DNA from 2 places in the Brevibacillus halotolerans genome. Region 2 is predicted to be linked to the other one. Evidence: riboswitches for the same ligand, from Rfam matches in the RefSeq annotation. Region 2 holds a riboswitch; the other holds the start of a gene.

Region 1 (7,924 bases), on a different contig from region 2:
TTTGCTTGTACCATATCTGTATACACAAACCAGTAAAATTCGAAATGACGATGACGATCAGTAAAGCTGGTCAAATTTTTTAAACAGTCGTTTAAATTCATCCGTCTGCTCTTATAATAAATGTTGTACGCAGGAAGCACACGTATCTTCACTTTGACAATGATCCCGAGTGCGCCAAGAGAGATTTGTAATGCACGAAAAAGTTCAGGATGAGAGCTTTCGGAGCATTCCAACAAATCACCCTGAGCGGTTACTACAGTTAAACCAACTACTTGCGTGGAAACACTTCCGAACCGAATCCCCGTACCATGTGTTCCTGTACTAATCGCTCCGCCAATGGACTGGGCATTAATATCTCCTAAATTCTCTTGCGAATAGCCTCGCTCATATAGCAATTCTCCCAAAAGCCTGAGCTTTGTCCCTGCCCACACAGTTGCTGTTTGTTCCTTTTCATCAATTGATAGTACACCTTGTAAATCATCTAATGATAGAAGAATTTGATCTGTTTCAACAAGTGCAGGAAAGGAATGTCCTGAGCCGACTACACGAATCGTTTTTCCCTGTTGAATAGCTTTTTTTACAACTTCTACCACTTCCTCCAAGCAGGATGGATAAATCGCTTGCTGTGGTGTGCTAGTAACTAATCCTGCCCAATTCTTCCATGGTTGCATTGCTACTATTCTCATAGAAAACACCTGCCCTCTCCCCGATACGTTATGGCCTCTCCTATCCTTTTCCCTTTCCGTAGCAAATGTAGTGTTGGAAAGCGTTCACATAATTCTCCTGCCTTACTATGCCGAAAAAAGATGGGATCTCCAATTGCAAGCTTTTGATCACCTTCATAACGTACAGGCGTTTGGACCTCTCCTGCTCCTTCCAAGCGCAATAACGCAGCCTGTGGTGGTAAATATGGGAGGGGCAGTTTTTCTTTCCCTATCGCTCCAGAGGCCACATACCCGCCCCCCAAACAAGTATAGATATTGAATCTAGGCTGTCGCACTATCTCAACAGCAAACCCCGCGGCTGGCTGGAAATGAAATTCTTTGTAGTAATCAAATAAGGCAGGAGCGTAAAAACCAGAGCCTACCGTTACTTCTGTCACTGCATTCTCGTAGCAAGTAGAGCTCATACTTCCGGTACCGCCACCATTAAAAAAGCGGAGCGAAATATGCTGTCGTTGTAATTCGTCATCTACACGTTTCCGCTTTTCCCTCACTACGCGTATAGAACGTTTTTTTAGATAAGAGATAACACCATTTTTGAAACCGTGCCCTGGCATATTATCACCGACACCAGCAATTTGCGCCTCATAGCTCATGATTCCATCCAACACAAGCCAAGGACTCGATCCAATTCTTTCAACCATCTGCATCACTTGCTCGAATGTACGTAAAGATGAGCGGTATACACCAATATGCAAGCCCCAAAATGAGTCAGAGGCATCCATCTCCACACAAAGCAACAAGGGCGTACTTACTTGTTTGGCCACCTCCTCCGCCAAGTTAATATGCTCCAATGAATCGACCATTAATGTAATTTGTGCGCCCTGCTGTACAGCTCGTGCTATCGTAAGTAGCGAAGATCTGTCCACCACAGGGTAACCAAGTAGCAGATTATGAAATCCGTTCTCCCACAAAAACAATGCTTCTGATGCTGTAAAACACATGATGCCCTGGATCAAAGGATCATAATCTAAAATATATCGGAGCATAGGAATAGAACGAATTGACTTACTGGCAATTCGTATACGTTTACCATTGCTCCTAGCTACAATTTCAGCCATATTCTGATCTAACAAATCAAGGTCAATATAGGCAAACGGCATAGATAGGTTCGCCAAAGCTTCTCTGTAATAGCGATATCTGCTCGTCGTCTCGTACAGAAATCTCACCTTCTTTACTGTTTCATAGATTGGAATGTATTTCTCTTCAGTATATTCAGTCACGCAAGCGTCTAAAACTAGTAAAAAAAGAAAAATGCTTGCTCCATCTAGCAACAGTGACTAGCCGTTCCATATCCATTCTGCATTCCTTCATTCATACTTTTCATGCCCGTATGCAAAAAAGCAGCCATCCTCTCAAAAGAGAAAATGGCTGCCTTTTACCTTAATGAAGCTTCAATGCTAGCAACACAAAATATAGGAAAAACATAAACGAAATGATTAAAAGCGGCAAGGGAATTTCTTTACGTCTGCCCATTGCCAGTTTAACAATTGGATACGCCATAAATCCGAAAGCAATTCCATCTGCAATACTCGCTGTAAAGGGAATCAGCACAATGATCAAGAACGCTGGCAAGCCTTCTGACATGTCGGAGAACTTGATCTGATTGACACTTTGCATCATTAGGCTACCAACTAGAATTAAGATAGGAGCAATCGCTGTATCCGGCACGTAACGAATGACAGGAATGCAAAAGATTGAGATCAAGAACAGAATTCCTACCGTAATTGCTGTAATCCCTGTTTTCCCGCCAGCGGCAATTCCTGCAGAACTTTCCGCTGAAGACACAGTTGGACTCGTACCAAACAATCCAGAAAGCATAGCTGAAATGGAGTTTGCTTGAAAAGTACGAGCAAATTTACTTTCTGGAACCATGCTGTGCAAAAGCCCCATATTTTCAAAAACAATCACCATGGTTAGCGGAAACACAGCCAGCCAAAATCCAGTAGTAACTATGCCGTCAAACGAAAATGCTCCAAAGACAGTGAGGTATGTCGAGAACGAGAAATCACTTCCCTGACTTGTACCACCTACCGTACCAAGGGCAATAGCAATCAGCGTATTTACAATAATACTGATTAAAAAGCTACCTTTTACATTGCGTAAAAATAGCACGACGGCAATTACCAAGCTGACCAATCCCAATACTACCTTCGTATCGCCCAGATCGCCTAAAGCAATAAATGTAGATGGGTTAGGTACGATTAAGCCGCCTTTTTGCAAACCAATAAAGGTAAGAAACAATCCAATTCCAACCGTCATTCCTTCTTTTAGAGACAGTGGAATGCTTTTCGCTAAGATTTTGGCAACCGGTGTAAAAGCAATCACGATAAATAAAACACCTGACATGAATACAACTGCCAAAGCGCTCTCCCATGACAATCCCATAGATTTAACAATCGTATAGGAGAAAAACGCATTAATGCCCATACCAGGAACAAGTGCTACAGGAGCATTCGCCCAAAAACCCATGATCAAGCATCCTATGAAGGAGATAACGATCGTGGCAACAATACCTGCTTCCAATGGTATACCTGCATCCGATAAGATCATTGAATTCACGGCAATGATGTAGACAGCGGTGAAAAACGTGGTTAAACCAGCCAAAATTTCGTTGCGAACCGTTGTTTGATGACCTTTTACATCAAATCTTTTACGAAAAAATGAGTACAATATCGGTTCCCTTCTTTAAGCAAAACAACCCCTCGGCCCACCCGTGCCAATTCACCCCAAAAATTGGGGCAAGACACCTTTCCCTATAGTAGCAAAAAGAACGAAAAAGAGTAAATAGGAAAATGTAAAAATGTGCACATAAAAAAGGCAGTGATGCTTGTATGTAGGTTTTCATGTTTCCAGCTACTTCTATTTTACCCTCCAGAAAGCAAGCTTCTATACAAGTTATGCAGCTTATTATGTATAATTATACTTATTTGTATTTTTATTCACGATTATTCACTTCATGTATCCTGTAAATAAATCCGTTTTGCTGTCGATATGTAGCTAAATTTTTAGAAGTTTAATCAAGTTAAAACAAGATGATTTCAATAGTTATTATAAACGGAAACTGAATTTGATTCCGCTGTTTTTTCAGAATGCACAAAATATTATTGACTTATCATTCCAAGCTCCTTACAATAAAACAAACTTTTATTTTCATCAAGAGTGGTGGAGGGACTGGCCCGACGAAGCCCGGCAACCGGAACATAGTGTTCTTGGTGCTAAATCCTGCAGAATCCGCAAGGTTCTGAGAGATGAATGTATGCGAAATTAGTAACGCAGCCTTCCTCTACTCAGAGGAGGGCTTTTTGCTATGAGAAGCCGGTCTTCCCTCTCTACTGCGCCACCATTGAAACCAAGAGAATCACCTTACTTTACATGGAAAAGGAGTGGTTTTTTATGTCAAACCTCAATTGGAAAAGAGAAACACTAGCTCTTCACGGAGGTCAGGAGGCAGACCCAACTACCGGCGCTCTTGCCGTCCCTATCTATCAAACATCCTCCTATGAGTTTCGTGACACCAGCCATGCAGCCAATCTATTCGCGTTACAGGAGCCTGGGAACATTTATACCCGCATCATGAATCCAACCCAGGATGTATTTGAGAAGCGTGTCGCCCTACTAGAAGGCGGTATTGGGGCACTTGCAACTGCATCTGGTCAAGCCGCCATTACATTTGCCTTATTAAATATTGCACAAGCCGGTGATGAAATCATCTCCTCTAGCAGTTTATATGGGGGAACCTACAATTTATTTGCCCATACCTTTGCAAAGCTTGGAATTACCGTTCATTTTGTTGACCAATCCAACCCAGACAATTTCCGTTCAAAGATTACAGACAAAACCAAGGCGATTTTCTGCGAAACGATCGGAAATCCCCAAATGCAGGTTGCCGATCTAAACGCTATTGCTACCATAGCTCATGAATATGGATTACCGCTCCTTGTGGATAATACCTTTGCCTCCCCTATTTTGTGCCGACCGATTGAACACGGGGCAGATATCGTTATCCATTCTGCTACTAAATTTATTGGCGGTCACGGCACATCTATCGGGGGAATTATTGTAGACTCCGGTCATTTCGATTGGAGTAACGGCAAGTTTCCTGGGCTCTCCACTCCAGACCCTACCTACAATGGAATTGTATATACAGAGGCGGTTGGCAATGCTGCTTATATCGTAAAAGCTCGTGTGCAGCTACAGCGAGATGTAGGAGCTACCTTATCTCCTTTTAACTCCTTTTTATTCTTACAAGGCCTAGAGACTCTCCACCTGCGGATGGAACGGCATAGTCAAAATGCACTTGCTGTCGCTCAATATTTAGAACAACACAACGATGTAGAGTGGGTGAGCTACCCAGGGCTTGCTAGCTCACCTACCTACGAACTTAGTCAACGCTATTTACCAGATGGTCAGGGGGCTTTGTTGACTTTTGGAATCAAAGGTGGAGTAGAAGCTGGCAAAAAAGTAATTGAATCTGTTCAATTGTTCTCGCATTTGGCTAATGTAGGAGACTCCAAATCATTGATCATTCATCCAGCTAGTACTACTCATCTCCAACTTACCCCAGAAGAACAAGCTAAGGCCGGGGTGACCCCTGGGATGATTCGTCTTTCCGTAGGTACAGAGGCAATTGAAGATATTTTGCAGGATGTAGAGCAGGCTATTCAAAAAGCTGTGGAAGCTGTACAAGTGTAAGCTGATAATCGTGTAGGATGTAAAAAGGCGTGCTTCACTGTTGCCAGTCGCACGCCTTTTTCTATATGTAAGATGTAAATTTGACTTTTGGCTCATCGCTTACTTTTTCGATACTTGAACATATGAGGTCTGTTTCACTGTGTACGTATCTGCGAGTGTTTCTTCTTTTATGACACCTAGCTTAAGTAGGCTGTTTATTTTTGCCACATCCACCTTGGACATCAGCCTCCATATTTGCGGATCTTCTACGGCTTTAAGTAGGTGTTCATTATTAAACTCTTTCTTCTCTTGTTGACTAATTTTCAAACGGTAGTCTCCTATCTCAATTTCACACGGTTCTGGATAAACAGCCAACAGAATCCGGCGTAGCTCTGCCAGCTCCTCTTCTAACTCTTTTTGCTGTTGTTTGATCGCAAAATACCGAGCAATTGTAGCTTCCATGTGCCCCTCTCCTTTCGTTCTGACAACAATGTATGTAGAAAGGTCACACATAAGAACCGAGAAAGAAGGGATTTATACATCTTTCTCGTTATTCTGAATTCTCCTTTTGATATCTTCTTCCACAAATAACGACAAGCAACACTAGAAGGAAACTAACGACACTAATGATATTTTTTGCAGTGCCTTCCTTAATAAATAGATTCAGGAAAAATGTAGGCCCGACAATCAGTAGCAATAGATTTAGCGAGTGTTTTCCAATAAAGTTCAATCACTCTCTCCCCCCATGTTTTTATGATCAATAAAAGTTACATTCCACCCATTGTATCATATTTATCAGCCTACTTCCCGATTAATACAAATACATTGCCATCCGGCGCCTCCATAATAGCTACATGACCACCTAATGAATTGGAAAATGGCGGACGAATCCACTGAATGGAAGGATCGTCTTTCCACTGTTCATAGAATGCAGTGACATCTTCTACAAAAATCTCTGGCTCTATGAAATGTAATTCAGGATTATTTTTCAAAACTAACTCTGCATGGCCTTCTCCAAACCCCATACCTACTAGTTTCCATGGTTTACCCGGAATTTGTTCAGCCTCCCACTTTTTTACTAACCCCATTTTCTCATAGAAAAGAATAGCTGATTCCAAGTCTTTCGTATAAATGGCAAGGCAATGTAATTGTTTAAACATCATTCTCCCCCTTTTCTCCCTCCATTCTAGCCTCTAATAGTGACATTTCCTGACACTGTTTAAAAAACAATTGAGTTGATAACAGAGCCACTACCAAATTAGTCTACTAGTTCAAAAATGCCAAAAGGCCAGCTACCTATGAGCTGGCCTTTTGGAAAAAATGTTAAAAATAAGGACATTAAAACAATTTGAAAATGATTAGCCCTAAGCGATCGCCTTTAGAAGATCAATTACTAAAGGGATTACTGCGCCAAGGAATTGTAATACAGCGATTGCGATGCTCATAATATCTCCCCCTTGGGTAAAAATAGAAAGTCACTTTCTATTAAGATCATAACCCATATTTTGAAAAAAATCTAGCAAAATTTGCCTATACGGAAAAAATGTGTACACAAATTGAACAGTTTGCAAAATTTTATATATATGATCATAATATGAATAAAATAAAATGGTAAGAAAATCACCCTCCTGTTACTATTAAAATCGGTATCTACAGCATAGATGATTAGAATGAATCAAAAAATATTACTAGTAGCAATGTACTCTTTTACAACTTACTGACTATCTGTGTTATCTTATTCTTATATTCCTATCATTAAAATTGTTTGTAAGGAGTTTAGATATATGAACCGAGAAATTCAACAATTTAAAGCAGAATTTTTTAAAGCCCTGGCCCATCCCTTGCGTATTCGAATCCTAGAGGTTTTATGTGAAGGTGATAAAAACGTTAATGAACTACAGGCTATTTTAGGAACGGAAGGTTCTGCTGTGTCCCAACAATTAGCTGTCCTTAGAAATAAAAATGTGGTAAGTGGAACTAAAGAAGGCACCTCTGTGATCTACTCACTGCGAGATCCCCTTATTAAAGATTTACTTAAGGTTTCCAAGCAGATTTTTGACAATCATTTAGTAGATGCCATTTCTTTACTTCAAAACATGCGGGATGAATAGACATAAAAAAGCAAGAGAATCTCACTGGAACAGGATTTTCTTGTTTTTTTGTTTGTAACCCAAATTTTTACCATATGTATCAGCTCTTTCCTACATTGACAAAAACGGATCAGCGGGTGTATATTCCCCTTATATTCAAATAATCAAATATATAAAAAAAGAAGGGTTAAAAATGAAATTGTCGGGAAGATTCGAGCACTACAACAGTACTTATTTTCGACATGATCTCATATCAGGGTTAATTGTAGGTGTCATTGCCATTCCTTTAGGAATGGCTTTTGCTATTGCTGCTGGCGTTAGCCCTCAATATGGAATTTACACAACGATTATTGCTGGTTTTCTTATTTCTTTCTTTGGTGGGTCCAAATTTCAAATTGGGGGACCTACTGGGGCTTTTATTCCCATCTTATTTGCGAT
Region 2 (7,924 bases):
GCAGAGGTTTATCGTAAAATCCGCAATACGTTCCGCTTCCTGCTTGGTAACCTAGCTGGCTTTGATCCAATGAAAGATCGAGTAGAGTACGATCGCCTGCCTGAGTTAGATCGCTTTATGCTGGCAAAAGCGGCAGAAATGGTAAAACGTACACGCAAAGCATACGATGAATATCAATTCCATACTGTATATCAAACTGTGCATAACTTCTGCACGATCGAGCTTTCTTCTTTCTATATGGATATCTCTAAGGATCGTTTGTATGTTGAAGCGCCAGATAGCGAAGAGCGTCGTGCAGCACAAACGGTTATGTATGATATCTTGCTTGACCTAGTGAAATTGTTATCACCGATCATCCCGCATACAGCAGATGAAGTGTGGCAATTTATTCCGGGTGTAACAGAGGCGAGTGTACAGCTTACCGATATGCCGGAAGTAAATGAACAGCATTTATTCAGCGAAGAAGAGCAGGCAAGATGGACGTCCTTCTTAGAGGTGCGCGATGAAGTGCTAAAAGCAATGGAAGAAGCGCGCCGCAACAAAGTATTTGGTAATTCCGTCGATGCTAGATTAGTTCTTTATCCACACACACAGGAAGTATATCAAGTGCTGATGGATATGGAATATTTAGCAGATCTGTTTATTGTAGCTGATATTGAAATGCATGAGGCTGGCACGGAGGCACCTGCGGAGGCTGTTAAGCTTGAAGGCATTTCCGTAGTTGTCCTTGCAGCTGAAGGTGGAAAATGCGAACGCTGCCGTGTCGTAAAAGAAGATGTAGGCACAGTGGAATCGCACCCAACTACATGCGAGCGTTGTGCTACGATTGTTGACGAACACTTTTCACATGTGACGGAGTAAATTTACTTGGTCACATCGTTTCCAAGCGAATTACATTGGTTTTACAAAGAACGTTCTTATTAGGGAAAAAAATTCCCTAGTAAGAACGTTTTTTTGTGGGGCATACTACCAAAACGAGAGCTCTACACTTTTAAGTAAGGATGGTGTCCAGATGGATAAACAGACGCTGGCTCATGTTAAGCAGAGACTCCTGGATGAGAGGGAGAGCATAACAAAACGTTTAGAGGAGAACGATCACTATGGTATGAAAAGCACTATGGGTGAAACTACCTCCGAGCTTTCCACTTATGATAATCATCCTGCAGATATTGCTTCTGAATTGTTTGAGCGGGAAAAGGATATTGCCTTGTACCAGTTGGATCGGGAAACATTAGGCGAGATAGATCAAGCATTAGAGCGTATGGATGCAGGAACATATGGCATTTGTACTGTCTGCGGAAAAGAAATTCCAGCCGAAAGATTAGACGCCCTGCCGCAAGCACTAACATGCAAAGAACATGCTCCGTCTCCAGCTGTTAACAATCAGCGTCCCGTTGAGGAGCAGTTTATGAAACCAGCCTTTGGACGAACTTCGCTGGATGAAAAAGAAGCAAATTCCTTCGATGGCGAAGATGCATGGCAAATTGTTGAATCATGGGGAACCTCCAGTACGCCCTTTTCTTTCCAAGACACGGATAAAACAGATTATAACCATATGTATATTGAGGCAGATGAAGCTGATGGTTATGTAGAAGCCGTGGAGCAGATTGGTTACACCGATATGTATGGCTATCATGGGCCAGACAGTGTTCATTTTATGCGGAGCCATACGTATGATCGATACATGGATCAAAACGAGGGAAAAGGGTTATTCATATCGTATGACCAGTATTTAGATGATTTAGCTAAGCAGGAAGCCGATGAGGATATTGATGATCTTAGCAACCTGTAAGATGGAGGTATTTAGTTGATTATCGAACGGATCGAGACATACCCTTGCCTTCACCGGTTACGTGAGCCTTATGGGGATGCAAATGGCTACAAAAAGTATCGTTCCTGTTACATGATTAAAATCGTGACATGCTCGGGACTGGAAGGGTGGGGGGAATGTATTGATTGGTTACCCACGCTGGAGGTAGGCTTTCGCAAACGAATTATTCCCTATTTAATTGGCAAGCAGGCAACAAAGAGAAACAAGCTGGTCACTGTTGTGAAAAAGTGGCATCAACGAGCCGCTACTGCCGTTAGCATGGCCTTAATGGAAATTTTGAGTAAAAGTGGGGGGCTCCCCATATGCGATTTATACGGAGGAATGTGGCGGGACACCATACCTGTCTATGCTTCATTGCAATCGTATCGGGATACACCTTACTGGGAGCAGCAATCTTGTAAACAAGTAGAACAGGCTTTACTTGATGGTTTTCGAATGGCCAAAATTAAAATTGGCGGGAGGACAATAAAAGAGGACCAAGCTCACGTGAAGCTCTTAATGGCTAAGCTTGATTCTCAAATGTCTTTTGCCTTGGATGCAAATCAGAGCTATGATGTGGCTAGTGTGGGAGCATGGCAGCAGCTTTTTTCAGAATGGAGGAATCTGTTGTGGCTAGAGGAGCCCATGCCGATGGATCGCTTGCATGATTATGTTTTATTGCGATCTAAGCTTTCCATTCCATTAGCAGGTGGAGAAAATCTCTTGCATGTAAGGGATTTTCACAATCTATGCCAGCTTGGAGCGATTGATATTGCTCAGCCTGACCCGATGCATGAGGACGGAATCGATGGGTATCGACATACGCTATCAACTGTGCGTAGTTTTGGCTATCGTGTGTCCCCGCATGTATTTGATGGTGCTTTAACAAGGCTGTATGCATTGTTTGCCCAAGCCTGTCTGCCTGCATGGAGCAAGATGACAGGAGATGAAATCGAACCAGTTGAATGGGATATAATGGAAAATCCCTTTGCCAAACTAATTCCTCTCTCTCCGCACCAAGGGATGGTTACGCTGCCAAAAGGAGTGGGACTTGGTATAGAGATCGATACCGACATCCTAGCACACTATAGCTGGGATGGTAGTATATATCAGGCCTAAGTACATTTCATGATTACGTTGATCGTTTAAGAAAAGAGGACGTATGATGGCTCAAGCACAAAATAACAAGAAAAACCTCATAGGATTAACAGGTGTTCCATTAGTTATGGTACTTGGAAATTCAATGTTAATTCCCATATTGCCAACAATGAAATCGGAATTGCACCTAACTTCTTTTCAAACCAGTTTTTTAATTACTGCTTTTTCTATTGCGGCCGGAATCATTATTCCATTGGCTGGCTATCTATCTGACCGATTTAATCGCAAAGTGGTCATAACGATCGCTTTAACGTTATATGGCGCAGGCGGATTGCTTGCAGGCTTAGCGTCCCTATGGTTAACCAATCCCTATTGGTTAATTATTTGTGGAAGGGTGTTACAGGGAATAGGTGCAGCGGGAACATCACCCATAGCTATGGCTTTAGTAGGAGACTTATTTGATGGTGCCTCCGAAAGTAAAGCGCTTGGACTATTGGAAACCTCTAACGGGTTGGGTAAAGTGTTAAGCCCGATTTTAGGGGCTCTGTTCGCCTTATGGACATGGTACGCAGTCTTTTTGGCTTTTCCGGTCATATGTGCAGTAGTTCTAACTATTTTTTTGCTATTGGTAAAGGAAAAGAAGCAAAACAAGCAACCCAAATCAGTTAAAGAGTACCTTGGCTCGATTGGCCAGATATTTAAACAAAATGGAAAATGGCTCATTCCAGCCTTTTTTATTGGTAGCATATGCTTGTCTACGCTATTTGGTGTCCTTTTTTATCTATCGGATTTATTGGAGGAGACCTATCAGATTGATGGTATTCTAAAAGGTGCCTTTTTAGCTATTCCCCTGCTGGCTCTGAGCATTATGGCATTTATAACAGGGGCTATTATTAAAAAGAGACTAACGGTAATGCGCTACTTTATTATTGCAGGGATGCTCTTACTTACCATTTCTTATGCTGGGGCAAGCTTTGTTTCTAACGTGTACTTCTTAATAGGAATTCTTGTATTTGGTAGCGTAGGAACCGGCATGATTCTGCCCTGCCTCAATTCTATGATCATTGGAGCGGTTACAAAGACAGAGCGTGGTATGATTACGTCTTTGTATAATGGTGTCCGGTTTATAGGAGTAGCGTTGGGGCCTCCGATTTTTACGTGGTTATTGGGATTTTCGACGAAAGTTATGTTTTATTCGATTGCTTCTGTCACGTTACTATTTGCTATAATTGCATTTTTTACTATAACGCCGCAAAAGGGCAGCAATTCTCAAGGAGCTTCGCAGGAGGGAACTGTTAAAAAGGAATCTTCAGCAGACGGGAATTCAATGGATTCGTCAAGATCAGCCGGTACTAAAAGTGAAGCCGATTCCTCTACCAAGGAAAAGAATCTTTTGGATCAGAAGGCTTTGGATGAGATGACTTTGTTATTAGAAATGCGAGAGGAAACAAAAGATCAGCAAAAACAGGAGCAATTGAAAAAGGAACTGGGTTTCGACCTAGGAGATTTGTTTGAAAAGCTACTTACCAAAAAAGAAAAAGACAAAACGAAATAGATGCTTAGCCTCCAGGTTTTGGAGGTTTTTTTGTATTCTACTATTTCTATAAAAAAATGACTGCTAACAAAAATAAACAAAAGTAAAAACAAGGGTGGTTCTATTGACATTTCAAGTAACGATGATATGATAATGTATAAATTGAATCCGATAATTTTATAACAACTTCTTATCAAGAGCGGTGGAGGGACTGGCCCTATGAAACCCGGCAACCTTGATTCATTCAAAAGGTGCTAAATCCAGCAGAAGTATTTCTGAGAGATAAGAAGAATGGCAGATACATAGACATGAAGCCCTTCTTCTTAGAGAGAAGGGCTTTTTTGCATAGGTTTTTTTTCACAGACAAATGAATCACAAAGGGCGGTCAAAGAGGAAAAAATGTATCCTTGCAAGCATATAACCAAGTATTCCGATATAAAAATAAGGTATTAGAGAAAAGTGGGGGAACTTACGTATGTATCTGTTAAAAAGAATATGTACCATGCTCATAACATTATGGATTATTGTGACACTAACCTTTGTCATTATGCATCTTATACCGGGTGATCCATTTGCTACTGATTCGCAAATGCTGCCGGCTGATGTCGTCCAAAATATGCGGGAAAAATATAATCTGGATAAACCAATGGCACAACAATATTTGTTATATCTAAAGGATTTGGCCCAGTTGGATTTAGGACCTTCCATACAATCAAAATCACGTGATGTAAATACATTGATTGCTTCTGGATTTCCTGTATCGGCAACACTAGGTCTACAAGCGCTATGTTTAGCTTTATTTCTTGGTATTTCCTTAGGAATTATCGCAGCCCTTTATCATCATAAATGGTTGGATTACGTTTCGATGTTTATTGCGATCATAGGGATTTCTGTCCCAAGCTTCATTCTGGCTCCACTGCTAATCAAATTAGTTGCGGTTGAGTGGAAGCTTTTGCCGGCTGCCTCCTGGGGATCATGGAAACATTCAATCCTGCCGTCTGTTACATTAGCGGTCGGTCCTATGGCTATTATCGCCCGCTTTGTTCGGGCTAGCATGCTTGAGGTTTTTAGTCAGAATTACATGAAGACGGCAGAGGCAAAAGGCTTACCTACATTTGCAATCGTGGTAAAGCATGGCATTCGTAACGCCTTGATACCAGTGTTAACCTTTATCGGTCCGTTGTTTGCAGCGCTGATTACGGGCACGTTTGTAGTTGAAAAAATCTTTGCCATTCCAGGCATTGGCAAGTATTTCGTAGATGGCATCTTTAATCGTGATTATCCAGTTGTGATGGGAACAACGGTTTTTTATAGCACGGTCCTGATCTTGTCGTTGTTTTTGATCGATGTATCATACCGACTGGTGGACCCAAGAATTAAGCTAACGAGCAAGGGGGACTAACAGATGGCGCAATCTTCACTGCATTCTGAACAAGATCATCTTTTTCGACCTGTGGATAAACGAGTTTTTGAGAAGCATCAGATAGATCGTCCTAGCCTAAGCTATGGCAAAGAAATACTGCGAAAAATCATACAAAACAAGCTGGCGATGCTTGGTTTCAGTTTATTAATCCTTGTGGTCATGCTTTCGCTGATCGGTCCACATCTAGTAGCCTTCAGTCCAGAAAAACAAGATTTGATGCTTGGAAATCTCAAGCCTTCCAGTACTCATTGGTTTGGGACAGATGATTTAGGACGAGATATGTGGGCGCGAACCTGGGCAGGTGGACAGATTTCTCTTTTTATCGGCTGTATTGCAGCAACCATCGACTTATTGATTGGCGTAGCTGTCGGTGGAGTCTCGGGTTATATGGCAGGACGCGGTAGGGTAGGGGATCGTATTGACAGCATCCTGATGCGTATTGTCGAGGTTTTATATGGCATTCCTTATTTACTGGTTGTGATTTTATTGATGGTGGTGCTAGAGCCTGGACTGTCCACTATCATTATCGCCCTTTCTGTTACAGGCTGGGTTGGCATGGCTCGTTTGGTACGTGGTCAGGTCTTGCAGTTAAAACAACAAGAGTTTGTACTAGCGGCCGAAAAGCTAGGAACCTCACACGCCAAAATTATTTGGAAGCATCTGTTGCCAAATGCCTTAGGAATTATCATCGTGAATCTGACTTTTACGATACCTCAGGCGATCTTTGCTGAATCCTTTTTAAGCTTTCTAGGTTTAGGGGTACAAGCACCGAGTGCTAGCTGGGGAACGATGGCTAATGATGGTATAGGCGTGATTTTAAATGGCCAGTGGTGGAGACTGTTTTTCCCGGGCTTATCTATTTCACTAACGATGTTTGCCTTTAATGCTTTCGGAGATGGCTTACAGGATGCACTTGATCCTAAAAATAAAAAGTAGAAGGGAGGGATAATCATGGGACATTTGCTAGAGATAGATGAGCTGGAAGTTGGGTTTACGACATATGGCGGTGAGGTTAAGGCGGTTCGTGGGATTTCGTTTTATGTGGACAAAGGAGAGGTGGTAGCCATCGTCGGTGAGAGCGGCTGTGGCAAATCAGTTACAGCGCAGGCAATCATGGGGATGGTTAAGGCAGGAAGCGGTGTTAGGACGGAAGGCTCTATTCGCTTTGCTGGACAGGAAATGACAGGTTTGTCTAAAAAGGAATTGCAGGAGATTAGGGGTTCTAAAATAGGAATGGTGTTTCAAGACCCAATGACATCACTAAATCCCACGATGAAAATCGGCAAGCAAATTGCGGAGGGCTTACGAAAACACCAAGGGCTCTCCCAACAGGCGGCACAGCAAAAAACGATTGATCTGTTGCGGCAAGTAGGCATCCCAGAAGCAGAGAACCGCTATCATCAATATCCGCATGAATTCTCGGGAGGAATGCGCCAGCGGGTCGTAATTGCGATTGCGATTGCCTGTAATCCACAGCTATTGATCGCTGATGAGCCAACAACCGCATTGGACGTGACCATTCAAGCGCAAATCCTTGACCTGCTGCTTCAATTACAACAAACAACCAGTACCTCGATCATTATGATCACGCATGATTTAGGAGTCGTTGCAGAAGTGGCACAGCGGGTAGTAGTGATGTATGCTGGCAAAATCGTAGAAACAGGGACAGTCGATGAATTATTTGAATCGCCGGGACACCCGTATACAAAAGGGCTATTAGACTCGGTGCCTAAGCTAGAACAAGCCGGGAAGCATCGATTAGTCCCGATTGATGGAGCACCACCAGATTTATTTGCTCCGCCAAAAGGATGTCCATTCGCTCCTCGCTGTCCACATGCGATGGAAATTTGCCTGGATCATCTCCCGCAGCCGACCACATTTTCAGCTACACATCAGGCGAACTGCTGGCTGCATGACCCAAGGGCTCCACGCCAACAAGAATGTAGAGTAGCAGGGAGGGAGTAAGAATGGTGCGAAGCCTAGAAGTTACAGAAGATAAGGAACAATCTGAAACTCTGTTGGAATTACGCAATGTAAAAAAATACTTTTCCTTAGGCTC

What was found. A riboswitch is a leader RNA that binds a small molecule or an ion and turns the genes downstream of it on or off. The one in region 2 is predicted to bind S-adenosylmethionine.
Region 1: another riboswitch for S-adenosylmethionine. It lies ahead of O0550_RS11040 (homocysteine synthase); the one in region 2 lies ahead of O0550_RS03395 (ABC transporter permease).

Annotation. Positions count from the first base shown of each region.
Region 1 covers NZ_JAPTNK010000006.1:271,783-279,706, forward strand. Annotated here, with positions in the region: gene O0550_RS11025 (D-arabinono-1,4-lactone oxidase) at 1-686, opposite strand, end outside; gene O0550_RS11030 (amino acid deaminase/aldolase) at 683-1,996, opposite strand; gene O0550_RS11035 (NCS2 family permease) at 2,106-3,395, opposite strand; SAM riboswitch class I at 3,873-3,980, shown strand; gene O0550_RS11040 (homocysteine synthase) at 4,119-5,417, shown strand; gene O0550_RS11045 (hypothetical protein) at 5,517-5,858, opposite strand; gene O0550_RS11050 (VOC family protein) at 6,197-6,556, opposite strand; gene O0550_RS11055 (ArsR/SmtB family transcription factor) at 7,181-7,507, shown strand; gene O0550_RS11060 (SulP family inorganic anion transporter) at 7,680-7,924, shown strand, end outside.
Region 2 covers NZ_JAPTNK010000002.1:106,679-114,602, forward strand. Annotated here, with positions in the region: gene ileS (isoleucine--tRNA ligase) at 1-861, shown strand, start outside; gene O0550_RS03380 (TraR/DksA C4-type zinc finger protein) at 1,013-1,792, shown strand; gene O0550_RS03385 (mandelate racemase/muconate lactonizing enzyme family protein) at 1,808-2,929, shown strand; gene O0550_RS03390 (MFS transporter) at 2,973-4,463, shown strand; SAM riboswitch class I at 4,630-4,731, shown strand; gene O0550_RS03395 (ABC transporter permease) at 4,918-5,844, shown strand; gene O0550_RS03400 (ABC transporter permease) at 5,848-6,801, shown strand; gene O0550_RS03405 (ABC transporter ATP-binding protein) at 6,817-7,830, shown strand; gene O0550_RS03410 (ABC transporter ATP-binding protein) at 7,833-7,924, shown strand, end outside.